DNA from 3 places in the Pseudoalteromonas sp. TAB23 genome. Region 2 is predicted to be linked to each of the others. Evidence: predicted binding sites of a transcription regulator. Region 2 holds the regulator's gene; each other region holds the start of a gene.

What was found. Region 2 encodes MetJ, which represses methionine synthesis genes. Its sites were predicted from a motif close to TAGACGTCTAGACGTCTA; they were not measured.
Positions count from the first base shown of each region.
Region 1: metA (homoserine O-succinyltransferase) is a predicted target of MetJ. The motif match lies at 1,109-1,126, and genes of this name have one in related genera.
Region 3: L654_RS0121170 (methylenetetrahydrofolate reductase) is a predicted target of MetJ. The motif match lies at 1,409-1,426, and genes of this name have one in related genera.

Region 1 covers NZ_AUTP01000299.1:56,160-61,207, reverse strand. The annotation lists gene L654_RS0118985 (homocysteine S-methyltransferase family protein) at 1-106, opposite strand, end outside; gene metA (homoserine O-succinyltransferase) at 96-1,043, opposite strand; gene L654_RS0118975 (porin family protein) at 1,259-1,906, opposite strand; gene ettA (energy-dependent translational throttle protein EttA) at 2,240-3,913, shown strand; gene L654_RS0118965 (PilZ domain-containing protein) at 4,070-4,438, shown strand; gene L654_RS0118960 (histone deacetylase) at 4,492-5,048, shown strand, end outside.
Region 2 covers NZ_AUTP01000215.1:14,092-19,139, reverse strand. The annotation lists gene metB (cystathionine gamma-synthase) at 1-1,178, opposite strand, end outside; gene metJ (met regulon transcriptional regulator MetJ) at 1,468-1,788, shown strand; gene L654_RS0111705 (malic enzyme-like NAD(P)-binding protein) at 1,871-3,112, opposite strand; gene rpmE (50S ribosomal protein L31) at 3,801-4,016, opposite strand; gene priA (primosomal protein N') at 4,247-5,048, shown strand, end outside.
Region 3 covers NZ_AUTP01000324.1:7,659-12,706, forward strand. The annotation lists gene L654_RS0121165 (sensor domain-containing diguanylate cyclase) at 1-90, shown strand, start outside; gene L654_RS0121170 (methylenetetrahydrofolate reductase) at 409-1,365, opposite strand; gene L654_RS0121175 (pitrilysin family protein) at 1,625-4,507, shown strand; gene L654_RS1000000128600 (hypothetical protein) at 4,588-4,713, opposite strand.

The DNA.
Region 1 (5,048 bases), on a different contig from region 2:
GATCTTGGATCATGGTGCCCATAGCGCCATCTAAAATTAAAATGCGTTCTTTTAATGCGGCGCTTATTTCGGCTTGCTTATTATTTGTAGGAGCGTTATTCGGCATAGTTGTTAGTCCTCACGTCTTGGCTAACTAAATTAATATCATACGGTGTGGTTTGGTACACGTAGTAATTTAACCAGTTCGAAAAAAGTAAAAAAGCATGGCTTTGCCACGTTTTTGAAGGTTGTTTAGTTGCATCGTCATCCGGAAAGTAATTTTCGGGCTTTGGTGCATTAGGGCTTTTTTTACAATCGCGCTCGTATTCTGCTTTTAGCGAGTCGGCGTCGTACTCTGGGTGGCCGGTTATAAACACTTGGCTACCCGATTTATTTTTAAGTAAGTAAGCCCCTACTCGCTCAGAACCTGCCAGTACAACTAGCTCATCACAGGCGTTTATTTTATTTATATCAATGTGGCCGTAGCGTGAGTGCGGTACCAAAAAGGTGTCGTCGAATCCGCGAGTCAGTGCGCCGTGATCAAAGTAACATTGGTGGGTAAATACGCCACACAGTTTGTCGTCTTTTAAATCGCGCTTTAAATTGTAACGGTGATATAGCGCTGCATGTGCTGCCCAGCACGAAAATAACGTAGAGGTAACATGTTGCTCAGCCCAATCAATAATAACCTTTAGCTCATCCCAATACGCTACATCGTCGTATTCTAAATGGGCAAGTGGCGCACCGGTTACAATTAACGCATCGTAATTGTTGTCTTTAACCTCAGAAAAATAACGATAAAAGGTATCAAGGTGCTCTTCTGAATTACTGCTACTGCGGTGAGTGTCGAGGCGCAGTAGTTCTACGTTTACTTGCAAAGGCGAGTTGGCAAGCAAACGAATAAACTGAACTTCGGTTTCTACTTTATTAGGCATTAAGTTTAAAATAGCCAAACGCATTGGGCGTATCTCTTGCGTTTTTGCACGACTTTTTGGCATTACAAATACGTTTTCTTGACGTAAACGTGCAATTGCCGGCAACTCGTCTTTTACTGTAATTGGCATATTTTTACTCCTGCTCATAAAAACCGAAAGTTAATTATGAACTGAAAGTAAAAAATATCAACCTCTAGATGTATAGATGTCTAAATGAAATTTATTCATTCTATTAAATTAGGGTTTACCGAGGTGGTATGTATGAGGAAAAACGCCTCTATTATAAAATAACCAGCTTTAATATTTGGAAGTAGCGCTACTAAAAACGAGTAGCGCATATACAGTTAAAAACGGTAAACCACAGATAAATTAAGTGCGTAAATATCGCCTTCATCTGTATCAAAATATTGGTATTCAGCGCTTAATTGCCAGCGTTGAGTTAACCTAAAGTCAACGCCAGTTCCGTACGTTACGCCGCCTTCGTCGTAGTTTTGCTCAGTTATTAACGTAGAATTTGTATCTGTACCAGTTATTGATTCTGCAAGGTTTTTTAAGTCGCCTTCATTGTAACTTAATTTATTTCTACCATAGCCACCAAATAAAAACACATCAGCTCGAGATGAAATTGGATAATTAGCTTTTACAAATATACTTGTTTGCAAATCAAGGCTTGAATCGATTTCGCTCTTAATGAATTCTGAGCTAAGCGAACCGTCCTGTGGGTTCTGAGTGTAAACAATTCCGTTTAGAGGAGTTGACTCATCATTTAACCCAAAACCTATACGCCCTTCTAATGCAAAGTATCGCGAAAACTGATATCCAAACCGGCCATAAAGCGTTGTAAACTGTATGCTATCACTCTCGTATACATCAATTTGCGTAGACCCTATCCCTATTCCTTGGTAATAACCATTTACATGGAGTATGTCTGCTTGGCTCGAAAATGAGTATAAACCTAAAAGTAATGCCCCTAACTTTGTAACTATTTTCATGTTCATTCCTTTAAATCTTTGTAATATTTAATAATATGATGTCTAACAACAAACTAAGTGTGGCCTGCCTATATAACTTGCTTATACTTTACAGCTTGTAAATATACTGTACCACTTTTGTTAAAAATGGAATGTATTTGAACAATATAAAACAATAGATTACAGAATTTTACATAATAGAAATCCTGTAATAGTAGTGTTTTAAACGAGCAATCAAAACAAAGTACCGCTTAGGTAAGCGTATTGTTCTATACAGCATTCGTTGACTGTTTCACCCGTCAGCCACTACAATACAACATTGAAATTTTTATTATTATTTGAAGGCTTTCCTCCATGGTTTTACCTGATAAATTTATATTCTCGATGAGTCGAGTATCTAAGGTTGTGCCACCTAAGCGCACTATCTTAAAAGATATTTCGTTACACTTTTTTCCTGGCGCTAAAATTGGTGTGCTTGGTTTAAACGGTTCTGGTAAATCTACGTTACTACGTATTATGGCCGGTGTTGACCAAGATTTTGAAGGTGATGCACATCCTCAGCCTGGTACAAAAATTGGTTATTTACCGCAAGAGCCTGTTTTAGACGAAAGCAAAACAGTTCGTGAAATTGTTGAAGAAGCTGTTGGCGAAGTTAAACACGCACTTAAACGTCTTGACGAAGTGTATAACGAATACGCCATGGAAGACGCTGACTTTGATGCACTTGCAAAAGAACAAGGCGAGCTTGAAGCTGTTATTCAGGCGCACGATGGTCATAACATCGACAACGTTTTAGAACGCGCAGCTGATGCACTTCGCCTGCCAGAGTGGGATGCTAAAATTGAGCACCTTTCAGGTGGTGAGCGTCGTCGTGTTGCTATATGTCGATTATTGCTTGAAAAACCAGACATGCTTATTCTCGATGAACCAACTAACCACTTGGATGCTGAGTCGGTTGCATGGTTAGAGCGCTTCTTACACGATTACGAAGGCACTGTTGTGGCGGTAACGCATGACCGTTACTTCCTTGATAATGTAGCGGGTTGGATATTGGAGCTTGACCGTGGTGAAGGTATTCCATGGGAAGGTAACTACTCTTCTTGGCTTGAACAAAAAGATGCGCGCTTACAGCAAGAACAAAAATCTGAAAAAGCACGTCAAAAATCAATTGCACAAGAACTTGAATGGGTTCGTTCAAATCCTAAAGGTCGTCAAGCTAAGTCAAAAGCACGTATGGCTCAGTTTACTGAAATGCAGCAGTCTGATTACCAAAAACGTAACGAAACTAACGAGATGTTTATTCCACCTGGCCCGCGTTTAGGCGACCAAGTACTTGAAGTAACAAATCTTCGTAAGAGTTTTGGCGATCGCGTTTTAATTGACGATTTAAGCTTTAGTATGCCAAAAGGTGCCATTGTGGGCATTATTGGTGCTAATGGCGCGGGTAAATCAACGCTGTTTAAAATGATCAGTGGTGAGCAAAAGCAAGACAGCGGTAGCATTACCGTTGGCGAAAGCGTACACCTTGCTACTGTTGATCAGTTCCGCGACGGTATGGACGAAAGCAAAACTGTTTTCCAAGAAATATCAGACGGCCAAGACGTACTAAAAATTGGTAACTTTGAGTTCCAAAGCCGTGCGTATGTAAGTCGCTTTAACTTTAAAGGTAACGATCAGCAAAAGTTTGTTAAAGACCTATCAGGTGGTGAGCGTAACCGTTTACACCTTGCTAAGTTATTAAAAGCTGGCGGCAATGTGTTACTACTCGATGAGCCAACCAATGACTTGGACGTTGAAACACTACGTGCACTAGAGAACGCTATTTTAGAGTTTCCTGGTTGTGTAATGTGTATCTCGCATGACCGTTGGTTCCTTGACCGTATTGCTACGCACATTTTAGATTACCGCGACGAAGGTCAAATTAACTTCTTTGATGGTAACTATACTGAATACGAAGAGTGGCTTAAAAAGACACTAGGTGCAGCAGCAACTGAACCTAAACGTATTAAGTACAAAAAAATTGGTTAATATTTACTGTAGCTAATTTATTACAGTAATACTAAGCCCTGCATTTATGCGGGGCTTTTTTATGCCACCAGCATTACAGGAGCATATCCTGCTAGCATGTAGAGAATTACCCGCTATGCTTAATTTATTATAAAAACAGTAAGGCTAAATTAGGTTATGCAAAATCGTCGTCAGTTTTCTCGTGTTTTATTTTCAACCGATGCACAAGTGATTTTTAATGATCACCAATACCCATGTAAATTACTTGATGTATCTTTGCATGGCGCATTAATCACTAAATGTGATGCTTTTATTGGCAACCAAAATAGCCAAGCTGTTCTGCGTTTTTCGCTGCCTCAAAGCGAAATAGAAATAAAAATGGAGGTTGTGGTGTGCCATATAGAAGCGGATCATATTGGTTTAAAATGCCACCATATTGATATAGACAGCATTACTTATTTAAAGCGTTTAATAGAGCTAAACTTAGCTGATGACGAACTATTACATCGCGAACTCGCTATGTTGATTCACGACACGCAAGAATAGACTCATTTGGATTAGTTGATTACCATGGTGCAAACTTTTCAACTTGTGTAAACATGACTTTAAATCCACATTTACCTTTGGTGTATCACCCTAACTACTCGTTTAATTTCGATCCAAAGCACCGTTTTGCAATGAGTAAGTTTGCACATTTATATCAGCATGTTGCAGAGCTTGGTTTGATTGGCGATAACCTGGTTGAGCCAATATTAGGCACGCCAGAGCCACTTGAGCTAATACACTGCGAAAATTACATACACGATTTGTGGAATAACCGCTTAGATGAAAAAGCAATGCGTCGCATTGGCCTACCTTGGTCAAAAGAGCTTATGGCACGTACCTTTACAGCTCCTCAAGGTACTTTGCAAACAGCTCGTTTAGCACTTAAACATGGTATAGCGTGCCACTTAGCCGGTGGTACACACCATGCGCATACTGATTTTGGCTCAGGCTACTGCATGGTTAATGATTTAGCCTTTACCACGCAAACTTTAATTGAATCGGGTGAAGTAACTAACGTACTTATTTTTGATTTAGACGTGCACAAAGGTGATGGCACAGCCGCAATGTTAGAGCATCAAGCATACGCTTATACTTGTTCTATCCATTGTGA
Region 2 (5,048 bases):
CGGCCAACATTTTTATTTTGCCCTGGTTTTACAAGTTCAAACACTCGCTCAAAATCAGCGACTAAATCGTGTATATCTTCAATACCTACCGAAATACGAATAAGCGTATCGCCCACACCCGCTTCTAAACGTGCTGTTGCCTCCATACCTGCGTGCGTCATAGTTGCAGGGTGACAAATCAAGCTCTCTACGCCACCTAGTGACTCAGCTAAACTAAACGTTTTAAGACTAGTTAAAAATGCCGCAGCGTCATTTATATCGCCTTTAATATCAAAACTAACCATGCCACCAAAACCAAGTTGCTGTGCTTTAGCCAGCTCATGTTGAGGATGTGACTCAAGACCTGGGTAGTAAACTTGGCTTACATATTCAGAGCTTTCAAGATACTTAGCTATTGCCAGTGCATTTTCTTGATGCTGCCTTAGACGCACATTTAAAGTACGTAAACCACGAAGCGTTAAATAGCTATCAAAAGGCGCACCCGTAATACCAATGTTATTAGCCCACCAAGCAAGCTCATTGCCTAACTCTTGTGTTGCTGCAATAACAGCGCCGCCTACTACATCTGAGTGTCCGTTAATGTATTTAGTGGTTGAATGCACCACAATATCTACACCAAACTTAATAGGGTTTTGTAAGGCCGGCGACAAAAACGTGTTATCTGCAGCCACCAATGCACCGCATTGCTTTGCAATATCGGTAACCGCTTTAATATCTGTTAAACGAAGTACTGGGTTACTTGGGGTTTCTATCCAAATAAGCTTTGGTTTAATTACTAAAATTTGTTGAAGGCTTTCTTCTTTTGTTAAATCTAATATTTCGAGCTTTAGTAGTCCGCGTTTTTGTAAAGATGTAAATAAACGATAGCTGCCACCATAACAATCATGTGGAATTACTAACGTATCGTCACTATTAAGTAGCTGAGTAGCTAAATGCACGGCAGCCATGCCTGTAGCTGTAATTATGCCACGAGCGCCACCTTCAAGCTTAGCAAGCGTCTCAGCTAAAATATCACGATTAGGATTACCGCTACGACCATAATCATACTCACGCTTAGTATCAAAGTCGGCAAACGAATAAGTAGTCGATAAATAAATTGGCGGTACCACCGCACCATGATGTTTATCAGCATCAACGCCGTTACGTACAGCAATGGTCGCTTTGTTTTTTTCGCTCATATTCGTCACCTGATTAATTTGGATGTTTAGACGTCTAAAAGAGTAAGTTATCCGTTTTGATAAGTCAAAGTATTTTAAAGCTCTAGATGGCTAAAAGTAGAAGGGGCCTCTGCGAATAACACATTTTAGCTCACAAAAGTGTGCTTATCTTTACACCTACAATAGGCTTATTAAGATAGATCGGTATCTATTATTTGACTATCTTTTTTAAATCGATAGAATTTCACGCATATTTACACGCTTTTTATACCGTGTGAGAAATTAATAATCTGAGGCAACGATACATCTTATGGCTAAATGGAATGGTGAGTATATTCACCCATACGCAGAACACGGTAAAAAATCAGAGCAAGTTAAAAAGATCACCGTTTCGATCCCGCTAAATGTATTAAAGGTATTAACTGACGAACGTACACGTCGTCAAATCAATAACCTTCGCCATGCTACAAATAGTGAATTGCTATGTGAGGCATTTTTGCATGCTTTTACTGGCCAACCTTTACCAAATGACGATGACTTACGTAAAGATAACGCCGAAAAAGTGCCAGAAGAAGTTAAAAAAATAATGCAAGAAATGGGTCTAGAAGTACCCGTTTTAAACGAAGAATAAATATTACAAAGACAAAAAAACCTCAGTAATTACTGAGGTTTTTTTATGTCTAAATTTTATTGCATAGCTCTACTGTATAGATTTACTGCATATAGTTTTCAGGTAGCTCAATTTGTGCAACACCTGACTCAATAGCAGCAAGTGCAACAGCTCTTGCTATACGCGGCAGTAAACGTGGATCCATTGGTTTTGGAATAATATACTGCGCACCAAATTCTAGTTTATCTACACCAGCGGCTTTTAAAACTTCTGCAGGTACTGGCTCTTTGGCAATACTTCGAATAGCATCTACTGCAGCAATTTTCATTTCATCGTTAATAGCGCTTGCACGTACATCAAGCGCACCACGGAAAATAAACGGGAAACATAAAACATTATTAACTTGGTTAGGGTAATCAGAGCGCCCTGTTGCCATGATTAAATCGTTGCGTGCGCCGTGCGCAAGAGCAGGATCAATCTCAGGATCTGGGTTTGAACATGCAAACACAACTGGTTTTGCAGCCATTAGCTTTAAATCTTCAGCCGCTAATAAGTTAGGGCCAGAAACGCCTACAAATACATCTGCATCTGCAATTACATCTTGCAATGTACGCTTATCGGTATTATTAGCAAAAAGCTGTTTGTATTCATTTAAGTCATCGCGGCGAGTATGAATAACACCTTTGCGGTCAAGCATATAAATGTGTTCACGCAGTGCACCACACTTAATTAACAGCTCCATACACGCAACAGCGGCAGCGCCTGCACCTAAACATACAATAATTGCATCTTCAATTGACTTACCTTGTACTTCTAGCGCATTTAACATACCAGCAGCCGTTACAATGGCAGTACCGTGTTGATCGTCATGAAAAACAGGAATGCTACAACGCTCTATTAATGCTTTTTCAATTTCAAAACACTCTGGTGCTTTAATATCTTCAAGGTTAATGCCACCGAATGTGTCGGCAATATTGGCAACCGTATTAATAAAGTCTTCTGTTGTTTTGTGCTTAACTTCAATATCGATAGAATCAAGCCCTGCAAAACGTTTAAACAATAACGCTTTACCTTCCATTACAGGCTTAGAAGCTAAAGGACCTAAATTACCAAGGCCTAGAATTGCAGTACCATTAGTAATAACCGCAACCATGTTACCTTTACCAGTATATTTATAAGCATTTGCAGGATCTGCAGCTATTTCACGTACAGGTTCGGCAACACCTGGGCTATACGCAAGTGCAAGATCATGAGCCGTTTCAGCTGGTTTTGTAAGCTCAATGCTAATTTTACCTGGTACGGGATGTGAGTGGTAATGTAGTGCTTGTTCACGAAAGTCAGACATAACGCGATTGTATCCTGCAATTTAAGTTAAAGTGAGAGATGGAGTCTTGGGGTACGATACCCTTATTATTTTTAAATTCCAAGCAATATCAGGTCTATCCTGTTATATGCTATATCCTTTAATTTTAAGAGGTTTTTCAGTAACTTTGCAGGATTATATCGACATTTAATAAATAAAAATTCACCTAAAAAGTAAGTTTTAAGGTGCTTTTATACCTATCAAAATCTTATAAAATGTATACTTAAAGTAACAGCATAAACTTAGAATAACAGCCTACTACCCTACTTTAAAAACAGATAAGCCCACGTTAGCTACTTTTATCAACCTAGTTAAAAATTGTACTATTTAAAATATAGAGAATATCTATCGATTTGTCTGTAAAGGATTATGCATACTCAGAATAAGAATAGGAAATAGTTATGCAAAAGGAGGGGATAGTTAAAATCAACGAAATAATACCAATCTGCTTATATATGGGGTCTATTTAACGTTAAGAAAATTACGCTAGAACTAGGCAAAAATTTTTGTATCTAGTTGTTTTAAATAAAAAAATTTTAACGACGTTATGGTGCAATTTAATTCGTTAAATTGCTCAAAGATTTATGCAGGTTGGTTTAAGCTAATAAATAACAAATTTTAGGCACAAAAAAAGCACCCTAAGGTGCTTTTTTTAACTAAACAGCAATAATTACTTCTTGCTGGCAAGTGCACCGAAGCGCTTGTTGAAGCGATCAACACGTCCGCCAGTGTCTAAAACTTTTTGCTTACCAGTGTAAAACGGGTGACACGCAGAACATACGTCTAAGTGAATGTCTTTACAAAGAGTTGAGCTAGTTTCGAATTTATTTCCACATGAACATGTTGCAGAAATTACTTCATACTTAGGGTGAATACCTTCTTTCATAGGAACCTCTAGTTAAGGCCGCATCGCTCTCCAAACCCGGAGTTTGGCACCATACGTCGTTAAAACAAATTTGTTGGTGGCGGATTTTATCCAACAACCTCCCCCCACACAAGTATTTATTTATATTTTTGCCAAAAAAGTGAACAATCTCTTTCTCAAGCACTATTGCTAGTAGGTTTTTAGCGTTATTTTTAGTACATTACAGCATTAATTTTACGGGTTGAGTTGTTATGAGTTTTGTTGAAGTTGCTATTAAAGTTCCGCTTCCACGCACCTTTGATTATAAAATAGAAGAACAGCTCAGTGGCTTATCAACTCCTTTACTACCTGGCATGCGGGTTTTGGTACCTTTTGGTAATCAAAAAAAAGTAGCGGTTGTTCTGGGTATTAAAAGCAGTACCGACGTCCCTTTAAATAAAATTAAAAATATTATAGAGGTAATAGACGACGCCCCTATTTTAAGTGCCCAGCATTTAGAACTCCTTAGCTTTACTGCCCGCTATTATTGCTATCCATTAGGCGAAACTATTCATATAGCGCTACCTGGTGCACTTCGCCAAGGTGAATCGCCTGATAAAACCAGTATTAATATGGTTGCCCTGACAGAAAAAGGTGCAAAAGTACCGTCATTAAAAGCTAAAACACAGCTCAACCTATTAAAGCAGTTATCGCAATCAGGTAAGTCATCATTAACTGAGTTAAAAGCACTGGGCTTTAGTAAAAAAACAATAGATAGCTTAATAGATAAAGAACTCATAACACAAACTATTGAGCACGATAACCAATGGCAAAGTGTTGCTCCAACCGTCGGTAGTAAACCAGTACTTAATAAAGAACAAGCGGTTGCTTGCACAGCTATAAATCAAAGTACTGGCTTTAGCAGCTTTTTATTAGAAGGCGTAACGGGCAGCGGTAAAACCGAAGTGTATTTACAGTGCCTAGAAGAAGTACTCAAACGTGGCGAGCAAGCCCTCGTACTCGTGCCCGAAATCGGCCTAACACCACAAACCGTAAACCGTTTTCGCCGCCGCT
Region 3 (5,048 bases), on a different contig from region 2:
CAGCCCTTTGAAGCGCTATTAAATGATGCAGACCACGCAATGTATAAAAATAAACAAGCGTATAAGCTTGCTAAAAAAGCACAATTATAAAAGGAGGTTCGTCATGACTCATGCCACACAAACTTGGCTGGTTTTTTCTGCGATAGGTTTTATTTTTTCCTTAGCAATAATAAGCTTATTTGAAACGTTCCCTAGCAATCTAATGAGGGAATAATTTTTGGTGTTATGTGCTCCTCTATGGGGTTTGCCTTAAAAAGGCTTGAGAGTAATAACCAAAAACACCTTCAATAAATAGCTTAAGCTGCAAATCTTTACTTGTATTTATTAATTAATTTTTCAAAGAACGGACATAAAAAAGCAAGCCGTGAGGCTTGCCAAGAAGGGTGTTAATTAGCTCTAACCTAGCTTTTAAGCTATTAGCTTTTCCGCAAGGTTCAATTCCATAATGGCTTTTAATAAACGGTATAGGTTAATTGACGCGTCAATTTCTTCTTTACGGTTTGTTAAGCTTTCAATATTTAAGCCCAGCGGTACATCTAAATGCGCACAGCTTTTAAGTATTAAGTCGAGGTTTTCGCGGCAAATACGTACCGATTCGCTTAATGTATTGTCTGCATCAAGCATGCGCCATTTAGTTGCCTCTGGCACTGAGATACCCAACCATTGCATAAAGTCTAAGGTTTTTTCACCGCCGCACGGGGTAAACGTTAATATAATACGTTGAGGTGTAATACCCTGTGCTTTACATGTACGTGCGTAGCTAGTAATTAGCTCTATAGTCGCTTGTGCGTCGTAAACAGCTTGCGATATAAAAAACTGACAACCTTGTGCTGTTTTTTCTATTAATCGTTCGTGCTCATTTCGTTTACTTGAATGGCGCTCGGCAATCGTAACGCCACCTAAAAAGAAATCATCTGATTGCTCAGCCAATGCTTTATACGCATCTGGCAGGCTTAGCTTTATATCGCCTATCGATGATGGGCTACCTACTAAAACAACATTTTGTAAATCGTAGTCGTTTTTAGTTTCACTTAGCCAATCTTTAAATTCGCCTACGCCACGCTGCGCCACACTTTTATAAGTAATCACATCTTGTGCAGATAAATTACGAAGTAAATGGCTGTATTCACGCGGATCAACGGTTTGTTTAAACGCAAATGGGCGGTCTTGATTAGTACGGCTGCTTTCGTCTTGAATGTCGTAAATTATCACGCCGTCGTATTCAATTTCGTGTAAGCGACCTAATAGCTTTTCTGCAATGATTTTTAATTGCGCTTTATCGGTGCCAATTTTAGGCGGGGTAGTACCAATAAGATAAACACCTTGATTGGTGTCCACTATCTTCTCTTTTAGTGATAAAGCCATAATCCTCATTCCAGCTAAGTTTGTTTTGATGGATTTAATATAGCAGCCATTTAGACGTCTAGATAGATTTATTTAATGAAAGTTTTTCAACTAACATGATGTTTATTCATATTGCTTGTTCCCATAATTTATAATTGACACAGTTGTTTACATAATAAATTCCCTTTGGGCTCTTATATTTATTGGCTTTGGGGCATAATCGAGGGTGAGTTAGTGATAAATCTGACAACAAATTTGCTCAATTTAAAAAGGGACAACAATGAAATTTAAATTATTAGCAACCAGCTTAGCGGTATCGCTGGCGTTAACGGGTTGCGCCATGCAACAAAACCAAAGCACGCAAACAACAGCACAACAAAAACAAGTAAATAAAGCTGATGAGGGTGTTTTTTCGCAAGATTATTTAATTGAAGAGCTAGAAAACGGCTTACGTGTCATGGTTGTTAAAACCGATTACCCTGATGTAGTGTCGCTGCAAATTCCGGTATCGGTTGGATCGCGTAACGAAGTTGAAGAGGGCAAAACAGGCTTTGCTCACTTTTTTGAACACATGATGTTTAAAGGCTCACAAAAATACCCTGAAGATGTGTACTCAGACATATTAAAAAATTCAGGTGTTGATAACCGCGCTTATACAACAAACGATTTTACAAACTACCATTTAAACTTTTCAAAGCAGCATCTTGATAAAGTACTTGAGCTTGAAGCTGATATTTTTCAAAACTTAACTTACACCGAAGAGCAATTTAGAACAGAAGCACAAACGGTAAAAGGTGAGTACTTAAAAAACAACGCGAGTCCAATTCGTAAATTATTAAGCGCTGTACGCGAAGAAGCGTTTGATAAGCACACGTATAAACACACCACTATGGGCTTTTTTAAAGACATAGAAGCCATGCCAGATCAAATGGCGTACGGGAAAGAGTTTTTTGCTAAGTTTTATAAACCTGAGTATGTGTCACTTGTTATTGTGGGCGATGTAGATCCACAAGCAACAATGGCAATGGTTAAAAAGCATTGGGGCAGCTGGAAAAAGGGTAACTATGTTGCTGACATTAAAGCAGAGCCTGTTCAACAAGCACCAAAATATTTGCACCAGCAAGATGAAGCGCTACCAGGGCATTGGTTACTTGTATCTTACAAAGGCGCTGCGTGGGAGCCTGCTAAAAAAGACAGAGCGGCACTTGATTTAATCTCACAGCTTTATTTTTCAAATAATTCAGATTTATATCAAGAGCTAGTGGTCGACAAACAAATTGCCAGCCAAATGTTTACCTATAACCCAGAGACTAAAGATCCGGGTTTATTACACGTATTTGTTAAAGTAGAAAATGCAGATGATTTAGCCACTGCACGCGATGCCATTAACCGAACTTATGCAAAAGCACGCACTGAGCTTGTTGATGAGCAAAAGCTCAGTGATTTAAAATCGAACCTTAAATACAGTTTTATTAATGGCTTAGACTCATCGCAAGCGATTGCATCAACTCTTGCCAGCTACATGCATTTTGAGCGTGATCCTGAGGTTATAAACCAGCTGTATAAATCGGCAGATAACATTACCAGCGCAGATATTAAAGCCGTTGCTAATAAATACTTTACTGATAACGCACGTACCACATTAACAATGTCGGCACTTGATAAAGCCCCAGGTTTTGAGCAAGAAGTTAATTTAAATGCGCTTACTGCAAAGCTTGAACAAGCACCTGCGGCACCTGTATTTAAAGTACTTGATAAAACGAATAGCTCGCCATTAATTGATGTTAACTTTTTATTCAATACCGGTGCGGCTGCCGACCCACAAGGCAAAAAAGGTGTTGCTGCGTTAACTGCGGCTATGCTTGCACAAGGTGGCTCAGAGGCGACAAGCTATAAAGATATTCAAAAAGCACTTTATCCGCTTGCGGGTAGCTTTGGCTATCAAATAGATAAAGAAATGCTGTCGTTTCAAGGGCGTATTCATAAAGATAATGCGGCGCAGTGGTATACACTTGTGAGCGATCAATTACTAAACCCAGGTTTTAGAGATGACGACTTTAAACGCCTTAAAAAAGAAATGATCGACGGTATTAAATCAGGCTTAAAAGCATCTAACGATGAAGAGCTAGGCAAAGAAGTGCTATACAGTGCGCTTTACAAAAATCACCCTTACGAAAGCTACAACTATGGTGATATTTCGGATTTAGAAGCGCTGACCCTTGATGATGTTAAAGCGTTTTATAACAGCGAGCTTACGCAATCTAAGTTAACGGTTGGTTTAATTGGGGCTGTGCCTGCAAAACTTAAAGCTAAAATGATGAGCGATTTTGCAACGCTACCAAAAGGTGAGCAAAGCCGTTTAAGTATTCCTGATGCACCAGCGCTTAAAGGTCATCATGCAACTATTGTAGAAAAGTCAGCGCAATCGACGGCGGTATCGTTTGGTTTCCCTATTGATACAATAAGAAGTAGCGAAGACTGGACAGCCCTTTGGCTTGTGCGTTCGTACTTCGGTGAGCACCGTAGTTCTAATAGCTTTTTATATGAGCGCATTCGCGAAACTCGCGGCATGAACTATGGCGATTACGCATACATTGAATACTTTCCACGTGGTATGTTTCAAACCAAGCCTGATGCAAACCTAGGGCGCTCTGAGCAAATATTTCAAGTGTGGTTACGCCCACTTCGCTCTAATAACGATGCGCACTTTGCAACACGTACCGCCTTGTTTGAGCTAGATAAGCTAATTAAAAATGGTATGAGCGAAGATGACTTTGAAGCTACGCGTAACTTTTTAATTAACTTTGTGCCGCAAATGGTAGCAAGTCAAAATCGCCAATTAGGTTACGCACTTGATAGCGAATTTTACAACACTGATAGCTTTGTAAGTTACGTAACTAATAAACTTAAAACGCTAACGCTTGCTGATGTAAATCGCGTTATTAAAGAAAACTTACAAACAGACAATGTTCAATATGTGTTTATAACCGCAGACGGCGCTGATATGCAAAAACGTTTAGCGCCTGAGCAAACATCGCCAATGGTTTACAACACTAATAAACCTGCTGAGTTGGTTGCTGAGGATAAAGTGATTGCCGATTATAAATTATCAATTCCTGCAAAAAATATTGAAGTAGTAAAAGTTGAAAAAGTATTTCAATAATTTAAGTGGTTTTTAATGGTTGGAAAGTGCCCTAACTTATGGGGCACTTTATATCTTTAAGGACTCTGTAGTAGGGTCCTTTAATTAATGAAACGCGCATCATATATTTTGATGGCAATACCAATAATCATAATTATTAAACTAATGAGAAGTAATATATTTATTCCACGCTTTTCTTTATTTTTTAATTCAGAGTCATCACTCATTTTGAATTCCTCATTTCTATTTTTTATGTAAAAAATCAATAAAACTAAATATAGCTTAGCTCGGTATAATGAACAAACTTAGCTTAAATCCTAATTAATTTAGCGTTTTTACGCCGTCAGCTGTACGTCAGTCCGTATTTTGTCATATGATAGGTGAGCTTTCGTATGTTGCTAGCTTTTGATTTTTTTTATTAATTTATTATATTTTAAGTCTGTATTGGTCATTTTAGCTACTGTCGTATAACTTAATCTAAAAAATAGGTAAGTATTTAAAATATCATTTCTGGGTGCTAGTTATATCTAATAACCAGAACAAATAACTAAGGGATTAACAC